DNA from 4 places in the Mesorhizobium sp. B2-8-5 genome. Region 1 is predicted to be linked to each of the others. Evidence: predicted binding sites of a transcription regulator. Region 1 holds the regulator's gene; each other region holds the start of a gene.

Region 1 (5,313 bases):
TCGTTGGCGGTCAGGAACTGCTCCATGTTCTTCTGCGCGTTGGCGGGCAGCCAACCGTCGGTATAGGCCTCGCCGACATTCTTGATCTTGCCGCTGTCGATCGCCTCCTTCAGCACTTCCATGGAGCCCGAGAACAGGAAGTCGGCGTTCGGATCGGCGCCCGAGCCCTTGATGAAGACATAATTGCCTTCCGGCTTGACCTTGAACACCTCGCGGGCCTGCATGCGGCCGACTTCCTTGTTATCGAAGGTCAGGTAGAACACGTCCTTGTTCTCGATCAGGCGGTCGTAGCCGACGACCGGAATGCCTTCATCGAGCGCCTTCTGCACCGCCGGGCCGATTGCCGAGGCATCCTGCGCCAGGATGATCAGCGCGTTGGCGCCTTGCGAGATCAGGCTTTCGACGTCGGTCAGCTGCTTGCCCGGATTGGACTGCGCGTCGGCCGAGATATACTTGTCGCCGGCGGCCTCGATGGCGGCCTTCATCGCCGCTTCGTCGGTCTTCCAGCGCTCTTCCTGGAAATTCGACCACGACACGCCGATCACCTTGTCCTTCGCCTCGGCGACCGACGCCAGCGTCAGCGACATGGCAACGCCCGCCAGAATGGCGGCTGCGAATTTCTTCATGATATCCTCCCTGCGCCTGTGCGGCGCGACCCAGACTGGCCCGAAGGCCGGCATAGAGGCTTTTTTTCGAGCCTCAAAAAAATAGTGATCCAGCAAAACGACGCTGTCAACTGCGATTCTGATGGGTTTTGATGGGTCAGGGCATTTTTTTCGACATCCGCAATAAATAATGACACAGGCTGCGGCTTCTGCCACTATCCCTAGCATGTCACCGACAGGCCATGGCATCATCATCACAAGGCCGCGATGACTGGGAGGACGTGCGAGACGATGTCGGTCGGAATCCGTCACGACGATTTGCGCCGGCGCAACCGCGCCATGGTGATTTCGGCCGTGCGCCGCGCCGGCCAGCCCTCGCGCACGGAGATTGCCGCCACCACCGGGCTCAGCCACTCGACCATTTCGGCGATCTCCGCCGATCTGATCCAGGAAGGCATTCTCACCGAAAGCAAGGCCAGCGAGCCGACGGCGTTGAAACGCGGCCGGCCGCAGATCGGTCTGGCGCTGAACCCCGAAGCCGCCGCGGTGCTGACCGTGGTGCTGTCGCTGAACTTCCTGTCAGTCGCCGTGATCGATTATGCCGGCCAGGTGGTTGCCGAGGAGCAGCAGCGCCTCGACACGCTCGTCATGCCCCGCGACGAGCTGATCGGCGAATGCATGGCGATCGTCCGGCGCCGGTTGCGGGATCCCGACCTCGACGTGGGCAGCGTCGCCCGCATCGCCATGGGCATTCAGGGCATCACCGATTCCCATTCACGCGCCATGCTGTGGTCGCCGATCACGCCGCTGACCGACATCCCTTTCGCCGACCTCCTCGAACGGGAATTCGGTATTCCCGCCACCATGGAGAACGACTGCAACATGATGGCGGTGGCGCTGCAATGGCGCGATCCCGAGCGCTATCGCGACGACTTCATCGCCATCCTGCTCTCGCACGGTATCGGCATGGGCCTGGTGCTGAAGGGCGCGCTGTTCAGCGGCACACATTCCTCCGGCGGCGAGTTCGGCCATATGATCCATCGTCCGGGCGGCGCGCGTTGCCGCTGCGGCCGCCGCGGCTGCGTCGAGGCCTATGCCGGCAATTACGCGATCTGGCGCAGCGCCATGGGAATAAGCGAGGATGCCACGCCGACCGACGTCGGTGACGCCGATATGCGCGCGCTGGCCGCGAAAGCCCGGCAGGAGGACGGACCCGAGCGGGAGGCTTATCGCCGGGCCGGCGAAGCACTCGGTTTCGGCCTCGGCAGCCTGTTCGCCCTTATCGACCCGGCGCCTGTCGCCATGGTCGGCGTAAGCGCGGCCGCCTTCGACCTGATCGAGCCGGCGCTGCGAGAGGCGATCGCCCAGACCGCCGGCGGCCAGCACTCGGAATCGATCTCCTTCGACACCGAGCCGAACGAACTGCCGCTTATCCGCGAAGGCTGCGCCATGCGCGCGCTGACCTTCGTCGATCAGGAGATTTTCGCGCCGGGGGTGCAGGCCAGAGCGGGGGCCGGGAAGAACGTGGCCTGAGCGAACGTGGCGCTGAAGCCGCGAATCGCACCAACGTTGGAGATTGGCCGAAGCCACCGCGACTTCGTCATTCCAGGGCGGAGCAAGGAGCGAAGCGACGCGCGCAGACCCTGGAATCCATGCCGTTACCTCGATCGTAGGGTGCAGTGGTGCAGAGTTCTGCGCCATAGCGGCGCGTGGAAGTCACGGAATGGATCCTCGGGTCTGCGCGCGTCGCTTCGCTCCTTGCTCCGCCCGTGGATGACGAAGCGCAAGCGTCTCGACTACCCACCAGCGTAAATGTTGGAAGTGCCGATCCCGTCGGAACTTCCGCCCTCGGGACCTAATCCTCCCTGATCGCGTACCCCGCCCCGCGGATGGTGCGGATGACGTCCGGCATGCGGCCGTTGTTGACCGCCTTGCGCAGGCGCCCGACATGGACGTCCACGGTGCGCTCGTCGATATAGATCGTCTCGCCCCAGACATTGTCGAGCAACTGGCTTCGCGAGAACACGCGGCCGGGATGGCGCATCATGAATTCGAGCAGGCGGAACTCGGTCGGCCCGAGCCGGATCTCGCTCTTCTTGCGGTAGACCCGGTGCGATTCGCGGTCGAGCACGATGTCGCCGACCTTGAGCACGCTGGACAGCACCTCCGGCTTGGCGCGGCGCAGCAGCGCCTTGACGCGCGCCATGAACTCCGGCGTCGAGAACGGCTTGACCAGATAGTCGTCGGCGCCGGTCGAGAGGCCGCGCACGCGGTCGCTTTCCTCGCCGCGCGCCGTCAGCATGATGATCGGCAGCCGCTCGGTCTCGGGCCGCATCCTGAGACGCCGGCAGAGCTCGATACCGGAAACCGCCGGCACCATCCAGTCGAGCACGAGCAGGTCGGGAACGTTTTCCTGAAGGCGGATTTCGGCCTCGTCGCCGCGGGTCACCACTTCGACCTGGTAACCCTCGGATTCGAGATTGTAGCGGAGCAGCACCCCCAGCGGCTCCTCGTCCTCCACCACCATGATGCGTGGCGCGATCATCGGGGTAACCTTTTCGTCAGGCCGCCGGCGCCGACATTGCGGTCTCGTCCTGCTTCGGACGATTGGCGGGCAATTGCGTGCCGGTCAGCACATAATAGGCGTTCTCGGCGATGTTGGTCACATGGTCGCCGATGCGCTCGAGGTTCTTGGCGCAGAACAGAAGATGCGTGCAAGCGGTGATGTTGCGCGGGTCTTCCATCATGTAGGTCAACAGCTCGCGGAAGACGGACGTGTATTTGACGTCGATGCGCTCGTCGTCGTTGCGAAGCTTGGCCAGCGCCGTGGCATCGCCCACCATATATTCCTGGATCACGGCCTGGACCTGGATCAGCACCAGCTGCGCCATCGAATCGATCGAATGCGTGAGGTCGCGCGGCGCGGCGCTGACGCCGACCGAGCCGACACGCTTGGCGATGTTCTTGGCGAGATCGCCGATGCGTTCGAGGTCGCCCGCCATGCGGATCGAGCCGACCACGTTGCGCAGGTCGTCCGCCATCGGCTGCCGCTTGGCGATCAGCGTGATGGCGCGGTCGTCGAGCTCGCGCTGACGAGCGTCCATGATGGCGTCGTCGGAGACGACGCGCTGCGCCAGCGCATTGTCGGTCTCGAGCAGCGCCCTGGTCGCACCGCCGACCATGGAGCTGGCGAGATCGCCCATGTCGTTGATGAGCCGGCTGATCTGCCTCAGATCCTCGTCGAAGGAGGCGACGGTATGTTCGGCCATGATGATGTCCTCGTATGAACTCAGCCGAAGCGGCCGGTAATGTAGTCCTGCGTGCGCTTCTCGCGGGGCGAGGTGAAGATCTTCTCGGTCCGGTCGAACTCCACCAGCTCGCCCAGATACATGAACGCCGTCTGCCGCGACACGCGCGCCGCCTGCTGCATGTTGTGGGTGACGATGACGATCGTGTAGTCGGCCTGCAATTCGTCGATCAGTTCCTCGATCTTTGCCGTCGACAGCGGATCGAGCGCCGAGGCCGGCTCGTCGAGCAGGATGACCTCGGGCTTCACCGCCACGGTGCGGGCGATGCACAGGCGCTGCTGCTGGCCGCCCGAGAGGCTGAGGCCGCTGGCGTTGAGCTTGTCCTTGACCTCGGTCCACAGCGCGGCGCGCTTCAGCGCCTGCTCGACGCGGCTATCCATCTCGGCCTTGCTGATCTTCTCATAGAGCCTGACGCCGAAGGCGATGTTCTCGTAGATCGACATCGGGAACGGCGTCGGCTTCTGGAACACCATGCCGATCTTGGTGCGCAGCAGGTTGAGGTCCTGCGAGCGGTCGAGGATGTTCTTGCCGTCGAGCAGCACCTGGCCCTCGGCGCTCTGCTTCGGATAGAGCTCGTAGATGCGGTTGAGCACGCGCAGCAGCGTCGACTTCCCGCAGCCCGACGGGCCGATGAAGGCTGTGACGCTGCGCTCGGGCAGGGACAGGTTGATGTCCTTCAGCGCCTTCGACTGGCCATAGTAGAAATTGAGGTTCTTGACCTCGATCTTGGCCTTCTCGACGGTCGTGTCGGCTGCGTTCAGGTCGGTGGACAACATCGGTTTCATCTGTCCTCTCTGCGTCCGGTTAGGCTGCGGGCGATGATGCTCAGCCCGAGAACCGTCAGGGTGATTATGAGTGCGCCCGTCCAGGCCAGTTGCTGCCATTCCTCGTAAGGGCTGAGAGCGAACTGGAAGATGGTCACCGGCAGGCTGGCCATCGGCGCATTGAGATTGCTCGACCAGAACTGGTTGTTGAGCGCGGTGAAGAGAAGCGGCGCCGTCTCGCCGGAGATGCGGGCGATCGCCAGCAATATGCCGGTGACGATGCCCGACATTGCCGCGCGGTAGGCGACGGAGCGGATCACCACCCAGCGCGGCGCGCCGATGGCGGCGCCTGCTTCGCGTAGCGCGTTGGGCACAAGGTTCAGCATGTCCTCGGTGGTGCGCACCACGACGGGGATCACCAGGATCGACAGCGCGACGGCGCCGGCAATCGCCGAGAAGTGCCCCATCGGCCGCACCATCAGCTCATAGACGAACAGGCCGATGATGATCGATGGCGCCGACAACAGGATGTCGTTGATGAAGCGCACCACCGTCGTGAGCTTCGAGAAGCGGCCATATTCGGCCATGTAGGTGCCGGCCAGCACGCCGATCGGCGTGCCGACGACGATGCCGATG
Region 2 (5,313 bases), 640 kb from region 1:
TCATCTTGGTGCCGAAGGCGATATAGCCGTCGCCATCGCTGAAATAGGACAGTTTCTTCTGCACGGCCGTGGAATAGGCGAGCGAGAAATCGCCATGGCGGCGCACCAGCGCCAGGCGCTCGGCATCCGTCAACTCGCGCCGCGGAACCTTGGGCGCCACGGCGTCGAGAAGCCTGTCGAAATAGATGCGCAGGGGCGCCATGAGCTCCGCGTGCCAAGAATGGATGACCTGCCGCCCTCAGGTCGCGAATCGCTGGCGACCGCTGCCGGCCACGTCGCGCCAGCGCGATATAGGATGCAATTGGCGGCGAATGAAGGGCAAACGTCCGAAAGCGGCCAGTATCGTCCATCGCCGCGCGAAACGCGCCATGCGCGCGTCGGCTTTGGCGCAATCCCTCGGCGTCGCGCAACCGGGCGTGACGGGCAGCGTGGCGCTGCTTGCTCGCGTCTCTCACCAAGCCCGGCCCGTTCGGCACGCGGCGAGGTTGCGTACCTGCACGCCTGTGACAGCAATGCGGTGGCGATCGGCTTTACGAGTCGATCGGCTTCCGCCTGAGGAACAGGATGAACATGGCAATGCTTCAACGCGCCGGATGACGGAAGGGGGAGGATTTCGGATCGATCGAAATCCTCCCTCTCGAGGTCACATCGCGATCTTGCCGCCGCCCTGCTTCGTAATCGCAACGACGGACGGCCGCACCGGCATGTCCGGCTTGAAGTCCGGCCAGCGGGTCGACGAGTCCTCGTAATAGGACGGGCGGCCAAAGCCTTCCCAGTCCTCGCCGCCGTCGCCCGGATGCTGGACGGCGACGAAAGCCGTCTGGTCGTCCGGCGCGAAGAGCGGGCCGCACATTTCGGCGCCGATCGGCACGCGGAAGAACAGTTTTGAAGTCGCGCGCGCCGGGCCTTCGGTGTCGACCGCCCACAGGCCGTCGGTGCGGCCAGTGGCCTTCGGGCCCTGGCCGTCGGTGGCGACCCACAGGCGCCCGGCCGAATCGACGGCGCAATTGTCCGGCATGCCGAACCAGCCATGGGCGGTGGTCGCGGTGGAGAAGGTGGCGCCGACATCAGCCACCGACGGATCGCCGCATTTCAGCAGCACTTCCCATTTGCCCTTGGTGGCGGCGAAGTCGCCGCCGTCCTCGACGATCTCGATGATGTGGCCGAAGGCGTTGCCGGCGCGCGGATTGGCGGCGTCGACTTGCTCGGCCTTGCGCTTGGTGTTGTTGGTCAGCATGACATAGACCTTGCCGTTGCCGGCATTCGGCTGGATGTCCTCCGGCCGGTCCATCTTGGTGGCGCCGAGCAGGTCGGCGGCGCGCCGCGTCTCGATGAGCACGTCGGCCTGGGACGCAAAACCGTTCTCGGCAGTCAGCGGGCCCTGCCCGAACACGATCGGCATCCATTCGACCGAGCCGTCCTCGGCGAACTTCGCCACATGCAGCGTGCCGTCGTCGAGCAGGTTCATGTTGGCCGCGCGGTCATCGGGATTGAACTTGCCGGCGGTGACGAATTTGTAGACGTAGTCGAAGCGTTCGTCGTCGCCGAGATAGAAGACGACGCGGCCATCCCTGGCGACGATCGATTCGGCGCCCTCATGCTTGAAACGGCCCATGGCGGTGCGCTTCCTCGGCACCGAAGCCGGATCGTTGACATCGACCTCGACGATCCAGCCGAAGCGATTGGGCTCATTCGGCTCCTTGGCAAGGTTGAAGCGATCATAATGCGCGCCCCACTCATAGGCGCCTTCGGGGATGCCGAGGCGCTTGTAATTGGCGGCTTCCCTGTGGCTCTCCGGCAATTCGCCCGAGAAATAGCCGTGGATGTTCTCCTCGGCCATCACATAGGTGCCCCAGGGCGTGACGCCGCCGGCGCAGTTGTTGACGGTGCCGATGACCTTGGCGCCGGACGGATCGGCATTGGTCTTGACGCGATCATGGCCGGCGACCGGGCCGGACAGCGCCATCTCGGTGTTGGAGGTGATGCGGCGGTTGAGCTTGCCGTCGCGCACGACCTGCCACTTGCCGCCCTGCTTGCGGATCTCGACGATCGTGCCGCCATGCGCGGCCATCTCGACATCGACCTGCTCCTTCGAAAGCGGCGCCACCTCGGCGGCCTTCTTGCCGTCCTTCTCGACGATCGAGACGATGCCGGGGAACATCAGATGCGGGTTGGTGTATTCGTGATTGACGACCAGCAAGCCGTGCTCGGCGGAGCCGTCGATCGGGATATAGCCGACATAGTCGTTGTTGTAGCCGAACTGCCTGGCCTGGGCTTCGGCCGACTGTTTTGCCGGATCGAACGCGGGCGAGTCGGCGAACAACGGATCGCCCCAGCGCAACAGCACGTCGGCGTCATAGCCCGGCGCGACATGGTGCTTGTCGTCGATGCCGGCCTCTAGCTCGTCGAACTTGAAAGCCGAAGCCTCGGCGGCGCGCGCCTCGTCGGCGGCGATCAGCGCCAGCGGGCTGACGGTGGCGGCAATGGCCGAGACGGCCAGCGAGCCCATGAGAAAGCCGCGGCGCGAGAAACGCGCGGCGACGATCTCGCCCATGGTGCGGTTGTCGGTCGGATTGACGGGCGGGCCGTCATTTTCTTCGAGCTGACTGGTGCGGAAGCGGGTCTCAGGGGTCACGGTCATGGGATTCCTCTGGCTTCTTGAGGTGGCTGGGATTTTGACCTTTCGACCCCTAAAGCGCGCCGATCACATTTTCGTGACATGCCTTCGACATACCCTCCGTGATTGGCGAAGTCGTCGATGTCGATTCCCTTTCTACACTATACGGGGAGAAAGGGCTTGCCGCGGCCTTCGCCCTATCCTCCACCACGCAGCTTGACGGTTTCGCCCGCTTCGGAAACAAAGGCTGCGGCCGGCGTGGCGACGGCGCTTCAAGAAGGGGACGACAAGGTGAGTTTCTGGGGACTGGCGCAGCTCGGCATTTCGACGGTGATGTTCCTGCTGGCGGCGATGGCGGCCAAGCATTGGGGGATGGCGCCGAGCCTGGCCAAGCTTCTTTTGACCCTGGCGCTCTACACGGCCGGCAATCTGATCATGCTGCGGCTGGTGCGCGAGTTCGGCATGTCGGTGTCGTTCAGCCTGTCGGCGGTCATCCAGCTCGTCTCGGTCAATGCCGTGGCGCTCGCCTTCTTCGGCGAACGGCTAAACGCCTTGCAGGCGACCGGCATGGTGCTGGCGATCGCCGCCGTCGCGCTGATCACGCTCGGGCCCTATATGCAACGGCTGTAGCTGGACCCAAGGGCCCGAATGAAATCGACCGCCGACGCGCTGCTCAACAAGTTGGAATTCCCGGTGCTGCTGGCCGGGCTGGCGATCGCCGGCGGTCTATGGGGCCTGGTGGAGCTCATCGAGGTGGCGCGCGCCACCACGCCACATGCCTTCGATACGGAAATCCTGCTTGCCTTCCGCCATGCAGGGCAGCCGGACAGTCCGATCGGTCCACCCTGGCTCGAAGGCGCGGTGCGCGACGTCACCGCGCTGGGCAGCACCGCCGTGCTGGCGCTGATCACGACGGCGACGATCGTCTATCTGCTCTTGCTCCGCAGACCCCTGACCGCTCTGTTCATGTTCGCGGCCGTGGCGGGCGGGCAAGTGCTTTCCAGCCTGCTCAAATTCGAGGTCGACCGGCCGCGCCCCGATCTCGTCTCGCATCTCGTCACCGAGACTTCGCTCTCGTTTCCCAGCGGTCACGCGATGCTGTCGGCGGTGACCTATCTGACCCTCGGCTCGCTGGCGGCCCGCTTCCTGCCGGATCGCAGGACGAAAGTCTTCGTGCTCGGCCTTGCCGTGCTCACCACGGTGCTGATCGGCGCCAGTCGCGTCTATCTTGGCGTGCACTGGCCGTCCGACGTGCTTGCCGGCTGGTGCGCGGGCTTCGCATGGGCCATGCTGTGCTGGCTTGCGGCGCGCCTGCTGCAGCGACGCAAAGTAGTGGCCGACAGCGACTGATCGATGGCTGAGGCATATAAAATGATGCTTGAGACATTGTAATATCTGCAATATACATCTCCTGCAGCTTCAAAAGACGGGTTCAGGCCGATGATCACTGCCGCACAGATGCGCGCCGCGCGGGCGTTGACCGGCATCGACCAGAAGACGCTCGCCGAGCGCGCCGGCGTCTCGCTGCCGACGATCCAGCGCATGGAAGCAAGCGACGGCGTGGTCCGGGGCGTGGTCGACACGCTGATGAAGGTCATCCAGGCGCTCGACGAGGTCGGCGTGGAGCTGATCGGCGAGAACCAGGCCAGCGAGCGCGGCGGCAGGGGCGTGCGCCTCAAGACTACCGCGGCGCAGAACCCGCAGGGCTGAGCCGCCACCGCGGCGGTGCGAAAGAATCGGCGCCGTTGCGGCCGGATTTACCGACCGATGCCGCGCTCTCTCACATCGCCGCTTCGATCGGCTCGGCAAGCTTCGGATTGGCGCGCGCGGCGATCAGGCAGCCGGCGACGATGAGGCATGCCCCCGTCAGCGTGGTCCAGGCCACCGTCTCGCCGAAAAAGAACCAGCCAAGCGCGATCGCCCAGATGAAGGCCGAGTATTCGGTCGGAATCAGATATTGCGCCTCGGCACGGGCGTAGGACCAGCTCATCAAAAATTGCCCGGCGAGCGACAGCAGCGCCACCGCGCCCAAGGGAAGCCAGAGATCGCTCGGCAGCGCAACCGCGAGCCAGGGTGCCGCGAGACCGAGGATGATCGCGACGAAGAGGTTCTGGAACAGCATGATCTCGACCGGCCTGGCCAGCAGCGCCTGTTGCCTCGAGAGGATCAGATTGTAGGCGTAGAACACCGTCGATGCGAGCACCGCGGCCGTGCCAAGCAGGGCATCTTGCGAATGGCTCGCCGCCCCGAATTTGCCGGCCAGCATGATCGCGACGCCCGCCATGCCGGCCAGCGATGCCCAGATTGCCTGCCGCCTTATGCGTTCGCCCAGCAACAATGCCGCAAGCAAAAGCGCAAACAGCGGCGCGACGAAGCTGAGCCCGATCGCCTCGGCGAGCGGCAGCCTCGCCAGACCCCAGAAGAACAAGACCAGGACGATGCCGACAATCGCGGCGCGCAGGGCATGCAGGCCCAGCACCGGAAGGCTCGGCTTCGAGCGCGACCCCGCCGACCAGGCGGCGCCCGCGACCAACGTGGCAACCAGGCTGCGCCACAGCAGCGTGTTATAGACGCCGACCGCGAGGGCCAGGGACTTCATTGCCGCATCCATGCCGGAGAGCAGGAAGATCGCCAGCGCGCATATGAGCACGGGGATCATCGGCGAAACGGCGCCGGTCAGGCTGGATGTCTTCACG
Region 3 (5,313 bases), 290 kb from region 1:
ACCGCCGCGTTGGTCATGCCGCAGCCGCGATAATCCGGCTTTTGCGTGCGTTTGCCGACCCGGGTCAGGAAAGCGATGATCTGCGCGCGCGGATTGCCTGGATGCGCGTCGACGGCCTCGTCGAAGCGCTCCCAGAATTCCAGGTCGTATTTGCGCAGATAGGAGGCGGCAAGCTCGTCCTTGGACGGGAAGCTGCGGTAGAGGCTCGGCTTGGTGACGCCGGCGCGCTTGACGATCTCGTCGACGCCGATCGCCCGGATGCCCTCGCGATAAAACAGGTCGCGCGCAACGTCCAGGATCTTGTCCGCCGCCCTGGGAGCAGGGGCATCGCTCAACGACCCTTCAATTTTATTGTCCGATGGCATGCAAACAACTCGCTTGACAATGTTACTGACCGGTACGTATGTATGGCTTCATCCCATTGCAACGTACCGGTCAGTAACATGATAGCCCAGTCCCGCCCGTTTGGCCAGCGCTACGCATTCGTCGTCGTTGCCGTCATCTTCTTCTGCCTTTTGATCGCGGCCGGGCTTCGCTCCGCGCCCTCGGTGATGATGGTGCCGCTGGAAGAAAGCTTCGGCTGGCGCCGTGACGTGACCTCCTGGGCCGCCAGCGTCGGCATCCTGCTCTACGGCCTGACCGGGCCGTTCGCCGCGGCGCTGATGGAGCGCATTGGGCTGCGCCGCACGCTGCTCGGCGCGCTAGTGGTGATGTCCGGATCGACCGCGCTCAGCCTGTTGATGACTGAGCCCTGGCATCTTTTCCTCACCTGGGGCGTGTTTTCCGGCATCGGTTCGGGCGCGGTGGCGAGCGTGCTGGGCGCCACCATCGTCAACCGCTGGTTCAAGACCAATCGCGGCCTGATGATGGGGCTGATGTCGGCCTCCAGCGCTACCGGCATGCTTATCTTCCTTCCGGTGATCGCCTCGCTGGCGCAGAGCGGCGGCTGGAAGCCGGTGGCGATCGCCGTGGCGATCGCGACGGCGGCCCTGATCCCGTTCGTCCTGCTGCTGGTGCCCGAGCGCCCCGCCTCGATCGGCCAGGTGCGCTACGGCGCCGATGCCGACGACGTGCCGCCGGTGTCGCCCGCATCGCAGGGCAATTTCCTTGCGCATACGCTGAACACGCTGCGCCGGGCTGCCGGCACGCGGGTGTTCTGGTATCTGTTCGCCACCTTCTTCGTTTGCGGCTTCACCACCAACGGCCTCGTCGGCACGCATCTCATCGCCTTCTGCGGCGATATGGGCATCGGCGAGGTGCAGGCTGCCGGACTGCTGTCGATGATGGGCATTTTCGACCTGATCGGCACCACGCTGTCCGGCTGGCTCACCGACCGCTTCGATCCGCGCAAGCTCCTCGGCGTCTATTACGCGGTGCGCGGCCTGTCGCTGATCTACCTGCCTTATTCAGGCTTCTCGGCGACCAGCCTGGTCATCTTCGCCGTGCTCTACGGGCTCGACTGGATCGCCACCGTGCCGCCGACGCTGAGGCTTGCCAACGAGGCGTTCGGCGATCGCAGCGGACCGATCGTGTTCGGCTGGATCGTCGCCGGCCACCAGGTGGGCGCCGCGGCGGCCGCCGCCTTCGGCGGCACGATGCGCGAGCTGCAGGGCAATTACGAGCTGGCGTTCCTGATTGCCGGGATGACCGGGATCGCGGCGGCCTGCATCTCGTTGCTGATCAACACCGACAGGCCGGCTTTCGAGCCGGAGGCGCAGGCGGCTTGAGGCATGTCGATATTCGGGTGAGGCCGGCCTGCAAACAGCAGTCTCCTACGCTTCCGGTGCTCACGCACTTTGAGTACGCTCCGCTCCGGTTCTCGGAGACCGCCGTTTTCGGCTCGTCCTGACCCGAATATCGACACGGCTCCCGGCGCAGGTTTCCCGTTCTCCACAAAGGGAGACGGGGAAAGATGAACTGTTATCAAAACTTCATGGTTCCGAAATGCGCCTGAAACATTGAGGCGAGAGCTTGGCGGTCCCGTTCAACGCCATCCGGAGACAGCCATGAACAAGCTTTCGTTGACCCGCCGCGCTTTCGTCACCTCGGCCAGCGCCTTCGGCCTTGTCGGCGCCTCCGGTCTCGCGCTGCCATATTATTCCCGCGCCAGCCAGCGCCCGGCCTTCACGCATGGCGTCCAGTCCGGTGACGTCGACGCCACCTCCGGCATGGTGTGGACCCGCACCGACCGTCCGGCGCGCGTCATGTATGAGGTGTCGACGACCGAAAGCTTCGCCAATGCGACCCGGCTCGCGCCGCTCGACACCTCGCCGGCCAGCGACTACACGGTGAAGCGGCTGCTCACCGACCTCGCCTCGGACCAGGATATCTTCTACCGCATGGTGGCCGCCGATCTCTCCGATATCAACGCTGTCTCCGAGCCGATCGTCGGCCGCTTCCGCACCGCGCCGTCTTCGAAGCGTGATGTGCGCTTCGCCTGGTCGGGCGATACGGCCGGCCAGGGCTGGGGCATCGACGAGACCGGCATGAAGACCTATTCGACCATCGCCAAGCACACGCCGGACTTCTTCCTGCATTCCGGCGATACGATCTATGCCGACGGCGCCTTGAAGGACGAGGTCGACCTGCCCGGCGGCGGCAAGTGGAAGAACGTCGTCATGCTCGACGGCAAGCGCAAGGTCGCCGAGACGCTGGACGAGTACCGCGACCAGTGGAAATACAACATGATGGACAAGCATGTGCTTGGCCTGTCGGCCATCTGTCCGACCTTCTACCAGTGGGACGACCACGAGGTGCTCAACAACTGGTCGGATTCGAAGGACCTGACGGCCGACGACCGCTATCACGAAAAGTCGATCCATGTGCTGGCGGCCAGAGCGGCGCGTGCCTTCCACGAGATGACCACCATCCGCTACGAGCCGTCGGAGCCAGGCCGCGTCTACCGCAAGATCTCGCATGGGCCGCTGCTTGACGTGTTCTTCCTCGACATGCGCTCCTATCGCGGCCCGAACGGCCCCGACATGGAAGAAACGCTGACGCCGAAGTCGCGCATGATCGGCGAGGAGCAGTCCAAGTGGCTGAAGCGCGAGCTGGCCAACTCCAAGGCGACTTGGAAGGTCATCGCCGCCGACATGCCGCTCAGCCTCGTCGTCTGGGACGACGCGGCCAAGAAGGTCGGTTTCGAGGCCGTCAGCAATAACGACAATGGCGCGCCGAAGGGCCGCGAGCTCGAATTCGCCGACGTGCTGCGCTTCATCAAGAATGCCGGCATCACCAACACGGTGTGGCTGACCGCGGACGTGCATTACACCGCGGCGCATTACTACAACCCCGACAAGGCGCAGTTCCAGGATTTCAATCCGTTCTGGGAATTCGTCTCCGGCCCGATCCATGCCGGCACCTTCGGCCCCAACGACCTCGACATGACCTTCGGGCCGGAGTTGAAATTCATCAAGGCGCCGACCGCCGAACAGGGCCAGAATCTGCCGCCGTCGGCCGGGCTGCAGTTCTTCGGCCTGGTCGATATTTCGGGCGCGACCGAACAGCTCACCGTGCGGCTGATGGATCGCGACGACAACGAGCTTTACAAGGTGACGCTCGATCCGGTGCGGTCGGCTTAGGCTGCGTTGATATTCAGGTGATGCCGGCCTGACCTGAATCTCAACACACCCTAGGCGAGCAGCAGCGTCAAAGATCCTGCCGTGGCGTCAAAGCGCTGCGGCGGTCCAGAACCAATTCCAAAATGCAATGAAGAGCGTCAGTCGGGATAGCAAGCCCGCGGAACGTTCGGCCAGACCGCGGTGTCGCAGTTGGCATCCTTCTGGCGCTGCTTGAAGGCGGCGCTGACCGGGCCGGTGACGATCGGGTCGACGCCGTCGGGGGCGTCGGCGAACATCTGCTGTACTGTCCTGGCGTCGGGCGGTGCGATCGGGTCGGCTTCCCGCAGCGCGGCCGCCGACTGCGCGGCGCCTGCCGCTACAAGCACGCCAAGCGCCGCCCACACAAAAACCGGACGCAATCTGGGCATATGATCGGTCATGAACATCGAACTGTCCGGCCCCTCAAAGGTTCCGCCTTGGTTAACAGAATCATTTCACACCAAGACGTTTAAGAATCAGTGACCATCCATTTGGGGTCGTGCCTCCCCTTTCGCAATTGCGAAAAACCTTGTATGAGCCGCGCAACCGAAAAAGGCGGCGCTTTTGGGCCTGCTGCCTGCAACGTTCCCGAGACCAGAAAAATGAACCTCCGCAATATCGCGATCATCGCGCACGTCGACCATGGCAAGACCACGCTGGTCGACCAACTTCTGAAACAGTCCGGCGCCTTCCGCGACAACCAGCGCGTCGCCGAGCGCGCCATGGATTCCAACGACCTCGAAAAGGAACGCGGCATCACCATCCTGGCCAAGGCGACCTCGGTCGACTGGCACGGCACCCGCATCAACATCGTCGACACGCCCGGACACGCCGATTTCGGCGGCGAGGTCGAGCGCATCCTGTCTATGGTGGATTCGGCGATCGTGCTCGTCGACGCCGCCGAAGGCCCGATGCCGCAGACCAAGTTCGTGGTCGGCAAGGCGCTCAAGGTCGGACTGCGACCGATCGTCGTCATCAACAAGATCGACCGTCCGGACGCCCGCCACATCGAAGTGGTCAACGAGGTGTTCGACCTGTTCGCGGCGCTTGACGCCACCGACGAGCAGCTCGATTTCCCAATCCTCTATGGTTCTGGCCGTGACGGCTGGGTTTCGGAAAATCCCGAGGGCCCGAAGGACCAGGGTCTCGCCCCGCTGTTCGACCTGGTCGTCAAGCATGTGCCGGCACCGACCGTCCATCCCGGCCCGTTCCGCATGATCGGCACTATCCTCGAAGCCAACCCGTTCCTCGGCCGCATCATCACCGGCCGCATCGAGTCCGGCACGCTGAAGGCCAACCAGGCGGTCAAGGTGCTGCACCATGACGGCACGCAGATCGAGACCGGCCGCGTCTCCAAGATACTCGCCTTCCGCGGTCTCGAGCGCCAGCCGATCGACGAAGCCCAAGCGGGCGACATCGTGGCCATCGCCGGCCTGTCGAAGGGCACCGTCGCCGACACGTTCTGCGACCCGGCGGTGAGCGAGCCGCTGCATGCGCAGCCGATCGACCCGCCGACCGTCACCATGTCCTTCCTCGTCAATGATTCGCCGCTTGCCGGCACCGAGGGCGACAAGGTGACCAGCCGCGTCATCCGCGACCGCTTGCTGCGCGAGGCCGAGGGCAATGTCGCGCTGAAGATCGAGGAATCGGCGGAGAAGGACTCCTTCTTCGTCTCCGGCCGCGGCGAATTGCAGCTCGCCGTGCTGATCGAGAC
Region 4 (5,313 bases), 1.8 Mb from region 1:
GATGATGGCGCGCGCATTGTCCGGGCTGTCGGCCAGCGGCTTTTCGGTGAGCAAATGGCAATGATGGGCGAAGGCCGAAAGCGCGACTTCGCGGCGGGCAGCCGGGACCACGACATCGAATACGGCGTCGGGCTTGGTCTCATCGAGAACGGCGTCGAGGCTTGTGCTGACCACTGCATTGGACAGCCCGTATTCGCGCGCCCTCGCTTGCGCCCGTTCGGCATCGAGATCGACAAGGCCGGCAATGGCGAGCCCGTCGATCCGCCTTGCGGCATCGAGCCAGTGCTTGCTCATGGCTCCGCACCCGACCAGGACGACCTTCATCATCCAGCACTCCTCCTCGGCTCGGCCCCTCCAGGCCGAGTGTCACGGCATCCGCGGCATCAACCGTAAACGTTTTTCCGTAAACGTTTACGAGAACACACCCGATGGCGTAGAATGTCAATCGGCTGCTTGTCGAAAATTGCCCCGAAGCCTTGGCCTGAGCGGCAGCCGGTGCTAGCCAAGGCAGGGGGAGAACCGTCCTTGGCGTCCAGCATCCACGACCTTGCGCGTCACCTGAACATTTCGATCGGCACCGTGTCGCGGGCGCTGAACGGCCGCGCCGACGTCAATGCCGACACCCGCCGGCGCGTGCTGGAAGCCGCCAAGCTGCTGAACTACGCGCCCAACCAGTCCGGCCGCAGCTTGCGGCAAGGCGCCACCCATTCCGTCGCCTTCATGCTGCAGCCGCATCCCGGTGACCAGCAATATGGCGAGCCGTTCTTCATCCCGTTCCTGACCGGCCTGCAGGCGCGGCTGGCCGAAAGCGGGCTCGACCTGATCGTGGTGATGGGCGCGCCTGGTGACTACCAGCAGGAGCGCCTGCGCCGCGTCGTCGAGACCCGCCGCGCCGACGCGGTGGTGCTGGCCTGGACCCGGCGCGAGGACGAACGCATCGACTATCTGACCGAGCGAGGCTTTCCCTTCGCAACGCTCGGCCGCAGCCGCTCGGGCGGCAAGTCCTACCCTTCGCTCGATCTCGATTTCGAGAAGGCGGGCAGCGACGCGGTCGACCGGCTGGTCGCGCGCGGCCATCGTCGCATCGCCGCCATCCGCCCGGCGCTCAACCTCAATTTCGGATATCTCTTCCTCGACGGCTATCGCAAGGCGCTGAAGCGGCACGGCATCGAGGTCGATCCCGGCCTGATCGCCGACGGCTTCATCAACGAGGCCGGCGGCTACCAAGTGACGCCGCGCGTCATGCTCTCCAAGGACCGACCGACGGCAATCATCTTCAACAACGACGCCATGGCGCTCGGCGGCTGCAAGGCACTGGCCGAGATGGGCATCCGGCCGGGCCACGACATCGCCGTGACCGTCATCGTCGACACGCCGCTCTGCCGCTATTTCTCGCCGACCCTGACAGCCTTCCGTCCATCGCTGGAGCCGATGGGCCGGAGGCTGGCCGAGATGCTGCTCGCCTCGCTTCCCGCCTTCGCCGGCCCCGAAGGCACACGCATCATCCGCGAGGTTTGGCCGCTGGAGCTGGTCGTTCGGGAGAGCGATTGAGCGGAAGCGGTTTCCCAGGGGGAGAAGGAAAGAACCTCCGCCTGTCACGCAACCATCACGTTCACGTCCTAGACCGCTCGACGGCTAGGGCTGGCCGCATCGTCGATGCCGCGCCTTTTTGAGCCACTGGCCGCTCTGCTCGTCAAGAAGGGGATATCGATGAAACACCTTAACCGAACCGTCGCGCTCGGCGCGGCGCTTGCCCTGTTCACCGCCCTCACCCCGGCGCTCGCCGATGGCGTCGCCTATGTCAACAAGGGGCTGGTCGGCATCGGCCGCATCCCGGCCAGCCAGAAGGACAAGTTCGGCGAGACCTTCGGTTCGGGCTCCGGCATGGCGATCGACACCAAGTCCTGGGTGCGTGACGGCGCCGGCTACAAGGGCTCGCTGTGGCTGCTGCCGGACCGCGGCTACAATGTCGTCGGCACCACCGATTATCGCCCGCGCCTCAACACCATTTCGATCGAGTTGGCCCCGACCGCCGCCGGCGCGGCGCCCGCCGCCGGACAGGAACAGTCTGGCGTGAAAGCGACGCTCGCCGACACGATGCTGTTGACCGACGACAAGGGCGCCGACGCCACCGGCCTCGATCCGTTGAACGGCGTGCGCGAAGCCGCTGGCGACATGCCGATCCTGCCGCAGGCCGACAACGGCAAGCTGGCGTTGGATAACGAAGCGATCGCACGGCTGCCGGACGGCACCATGTTCATCTCCGACGAATATGGCCCCAACATCTACCGTTTTTCGGCCGACGGCCACCTGATGTCGGCGACGCAACCGCCCGCGGCCCTTGTGCCGATGCGCCACGGCAAGCCGAACTTCGCTTCCGACAATCCCGGCCCGGGCGCCGCCGAGCCCGATCCGAAGGATCCCGAGACCGGCCGCCAGAACAACCAGGGCCTCGAAGGCATGTCGATGACGCCCGACGGCAAGTTTCTGATCGCCGTGCTGCAGTCGGCGGCCCGCCAGGACGGCGGCGATTCCGGCTCGACCCGCCAGAACACCCGCGCGCTGGTCTATGATGTTTCCGACCTCGCCCACCTCAAGCTGGCGCACGAATATGTCGTGCCGCTGCCGGTGTTCAAGGATGCCAAAGGCAAGACCAAGGTGGCCGCGCAGAGCGAGATCGTCGCGCTCTCCGACAAGAGCTTCCTGATGCTGGCGCGCGACTCAGGTAACGGCCAGGGTCTCAAGGGCGACGAGTCGCTCTATCGCAAGATCGAGATCGTCGACCTTTCCGCCGCCACCGATATCGCCAACGGTCCGTTCGACGCGGCCGACAAGCCGGTCGCCCCTAAGGGCGTGCTCGACCCGTCGGTGACGCCGGCCAAGCTCACCTCCTTCATCGACATCAACGACAAGGGCGAGCTCGGCCGCTTCGGCCTGCACAATGGCGCTCCGAACGACAAGGACAACCTTTCGGAGAAGTGGGAGGCGATGTCGCTGGTCTCCGTGCTCGATCCGAAGCTGCCCGACGACTATTTCCTGTTCGTCGCCAACGACAACGACTTCCTCACTCAGGACGGCTTCCAGGTCGGCGCTTCGTACAAGGCCGAGGATGGCGCCGATGTCGACACCACCTTCCTCGTCTATCAGGTGACAATCCCCGGCCTGTCTGGGAACACTGTCGCCGGCCAGTAACCGGCGACGGGCGAATGCCCGTCATCCCGCTGATCCTGAAAAGGATGCACGACCATCAGGCCTGCGATACCATCGCGGGCCTGATTCATTTTCGGTGCTGCCATGGATGACAAGAAGCCCACCCGCCGGCGGACCGGCGACCTGACCAGCGGCCCCATTCCGCGCACGCTGCTTCTGTTCGCCCTGCCGGTGCTGGGCTCCAACGTGCTGCAGTCGCTGAACGGCTCGATCAATGCCGTCTGGGTGGGGCGCTTCCTCGGCGAGGCGGCGCTGACGGCGACCTCCAACGCCAATCTGGTGCTGTTCCTGATCCTTGGCACGGTGTTCGGTATCGGCATGGCGGCGACCATTCTGGTCGCGCAGTCCGTCGGCGCCCGCGATCTGCCGGAAGCCAAGCGCATCGTCGGCACCAGCGCCACCTTCTTCTTCCTGGTTTCCGTTGTGTTCGCGGTCTGCGGCTGGGTCTGGGTCGACGCCATCCTCACCGGGCTCGGCACGCCGGCGGATGCCTTGCCGCTGGCGCGCGCCTATCTGCGCATCATCTTTGTCGCTGTGCCGATGATGAACCTTCTGTCCTTCGTCATGACCGTGCTACGCGGAGCCGGCGATTCGCGCACGCCGTTTGTCTTCATGGCGCTGGCGGTCGTTCTCGACGTCGTGCTCAATCCCCTGCTGATCCGCGGCATCGGCCCCTTCCCCGAGCTCGGCATCGCCGGCTCGGCGACTTCGACGCTCATAGGCCAGACGGTCAGCGTGATCGCCATCCTGATCGTGCTCTATGCCCGCAAACACCCGCTGCGGCTGGCGGGCGCCGATCTCGCCTTGCTCAGGCCCGACCCGGCCCTGCTGCGCATCGTCGTCTTCAAGGGTATCCCGATGGGCCTGCAGATGATCGTCATCTCGGCCGCGGCATTGACCGTGATGGGCATCGTCAATTCCTACGGCTCGCAGGTCGCTGCCGCCTACGGCATCGCAGCCCAACTCTGGACCTATATCCAGATGCCGGCTCTGGCGATCGGCGCCGCCGTCTCCTCGATGGCGGCGCAGAATGTCGGCGCCGGGCGCTGGGACCGCATCGGCAAGGTCGCGGCGTCCGGCGTCGGCTTCAACCTGGTGCTGACCGGCGCGCTGGTGGCGCTGCTTTTCGTCTTCGACCGCGCGGTGCTCAGCCTATTCCTCAGCAACGACAGCGCCGCGATCGACATCGCCGCCCACATCAACAGGATAGCGTCCTGGTCATTCATCCTGTTCGGCATCACGATCGTGCTGTTCGCCACGGTGCGCGCCACCGGCGCCGTCATGCCGCCGCTCATCATCCTGATCATCTCGGTGTTGATCATTCGCACCGGCTTTGCCTATTCCATGCGCAGCGTCATCGGCCAGGAGGCGCTGTGGTGGAGCTTTCCGGCGGGCTCGATCGCTTCGCTGGTGCTGGCCGCCGCCTATTATCGCTTCGGCCGCTGGCGCACGATGCATATGATCGAGGATCGGCCGGCCGCGGGCGAGCCGCCCGACACCGGCCTTGGCGTGCCGCGCCAACGCGCGCAGCTCCTGCCGGAGACCGAATAGCCAAGACCTACCGTGCGTATCTGACGCCAAAGCCGAGCGCGACCAGCGAGAAGACGATGATCATGCCGGCAAAGGCCAGGCTTGCCACGGTGGCGCTCGCCAGGCTGGACAGGATGCCGATGCCGATCACCGGCAGCGCGTTGCCGCAGAAGCAGCAGATGAAGAAGGCCGACACCACCTCGGCGCGGCGGTCGGCCGGCGCGATCTGATTGACCACTTGCAGGCCGCCGCGATAGCCGAGCGCCGCCGCCACGCCGCAGACCGCCGTCGCGGCGATCATGAGCGCCATCGAGGCGTAGACCTGCGCCGCCACGATCAGCGCCACGGCGGGGATCATCAGCGCCAGCGCCGCGAGCATGGTGGAGCGGCTGGAGAACCAGGCGGTGCCGACGATGGTGATGGCCGCCACGCTCGACAGCTCGAAGAAAAGCCCGCCGGCTTCGGCATGATTGGTCACGTGCAGCTGCTGCGCGAGAATGCTCGGCGCCAGCGCCGCATAGAAGCCGACCAGCGCCATGGCGCCGAAACCGGTCACCGCCGGCGCCACGAACT

Evidence for each region. Region 1 encodes PhoB, which activates phosphate uptake and scavenging genes when phosphate is short. Its sites were predicted from a motif close to TGTCATNNANCTGTCAT; they were not measured.
Region 2: FJ430_RS03890 (PhoX family protein) is a predicted target of PhoB. The motif match lies at 2,704-2,720, and genes of this name have one in related genera.
Region 3: FJ430_RS05710 (alkaline phosphatase D family protein) is a predicted target of PhoB. The motif match lies at 1,919-1,935, and genes of this name have one in related genera.
Region 4: FJ430_RS15915 (esterase-like activity of phytase family protein) is a predicted target of PhoB. The motif match lies at 1,594-1,610, and genes of this name have one in related genera.

What each region holds. Positions count from the first base shown of each region.
Region 1 covers NZ_CP083951.1:1,465,078-1,470,390, reverse strand. The annotation lists gene xylF (D-xylose ABC transporter substrate-binding protein) at 1-626, opposite strand, end outside; gene FJ430_RS07140 (ROK family protein) at 897-2,138, shown strand; gene phoB (phosphate regulon transcriptional regulator PhoB) at 2,461-3,150, opposite strand; gene phoU (phosphate signaling complex protein PhoU) at 3,167-3,874, opposite strand; gene pstB (phosphate ABC transporter ATP-binding protein PstB) at 3,895-4,698, opposite strand; gene pstA (phosphate ABC transporter permease PstA) at 4,695-5,313, opposite strand, start outside.
Region 2 covers NZ_CP083951.1:824,579-829,891, forward strand. The annotation lists gene FJ430_RS03885 (phosphatidylglycerol lysyltransferase domain-containing protein) at 1-202, opposite strand, end outside; gene FJ430_RS03890 (PhoX family protein) at 644-2,641, opposite strand; gene FJ430_RS03895 (hypothetical protein) at 2,909-3,247, shown strand; gene FJ430_RS03900 (phosphatase PAP2 family protein) at 3,266-3,967, shown strand; gene FJ430_RS03905 (helix-turn-helix domain-containing protein) at 4,058-4,327, shown strand; gene FJ430_RS03910 (DMT family transporter) at 4,398-5,313, opposite strand, start outside.
Region 3 covers NZ_CP083951.1:1,178,203-1,183,515, forward strand. The annotation lists gene FJ430_RS05700 (TetR/AcrR family transcriptional regulator) at 1-365, opposite strand, end outside; gene FJ430_RS05705 (MFS transporter) at 444-1,727, shown strand; gene FJ430_RS05710 (alkaline phosphatase D family protein) at 2,007-3,581, shown strand; gene FJ430_RS05715 (hypothetical protein) at 3,719-4,006, opposite strand; gene typA (translational GTPase TypA) at 4,202-5,313, shown strand, end outside.
Region 4 covers NZ_CP083951.1:3,291,900-3,297,212, reverse strand. The annotation lists gene FJ430_RS15925 (Gfo/Idh/MocA family protein) at 1-327, opposite strand, end outside; gene FJ430_RS15920 (LacI family DNA-binding transcriptional regulator) at 526-1,551, shown strand; gene FJ430_RS15915 (esterase-like activity of phytase family protein) at 1,711-3,192, shown strand; gene FJ430_RS15910 (MATE family efflux transporter) at 3,295-4,761, shown strand; gene FJ430_RS15905 (MFS transporter) at 4,769-5,313, opposite strand, start outside.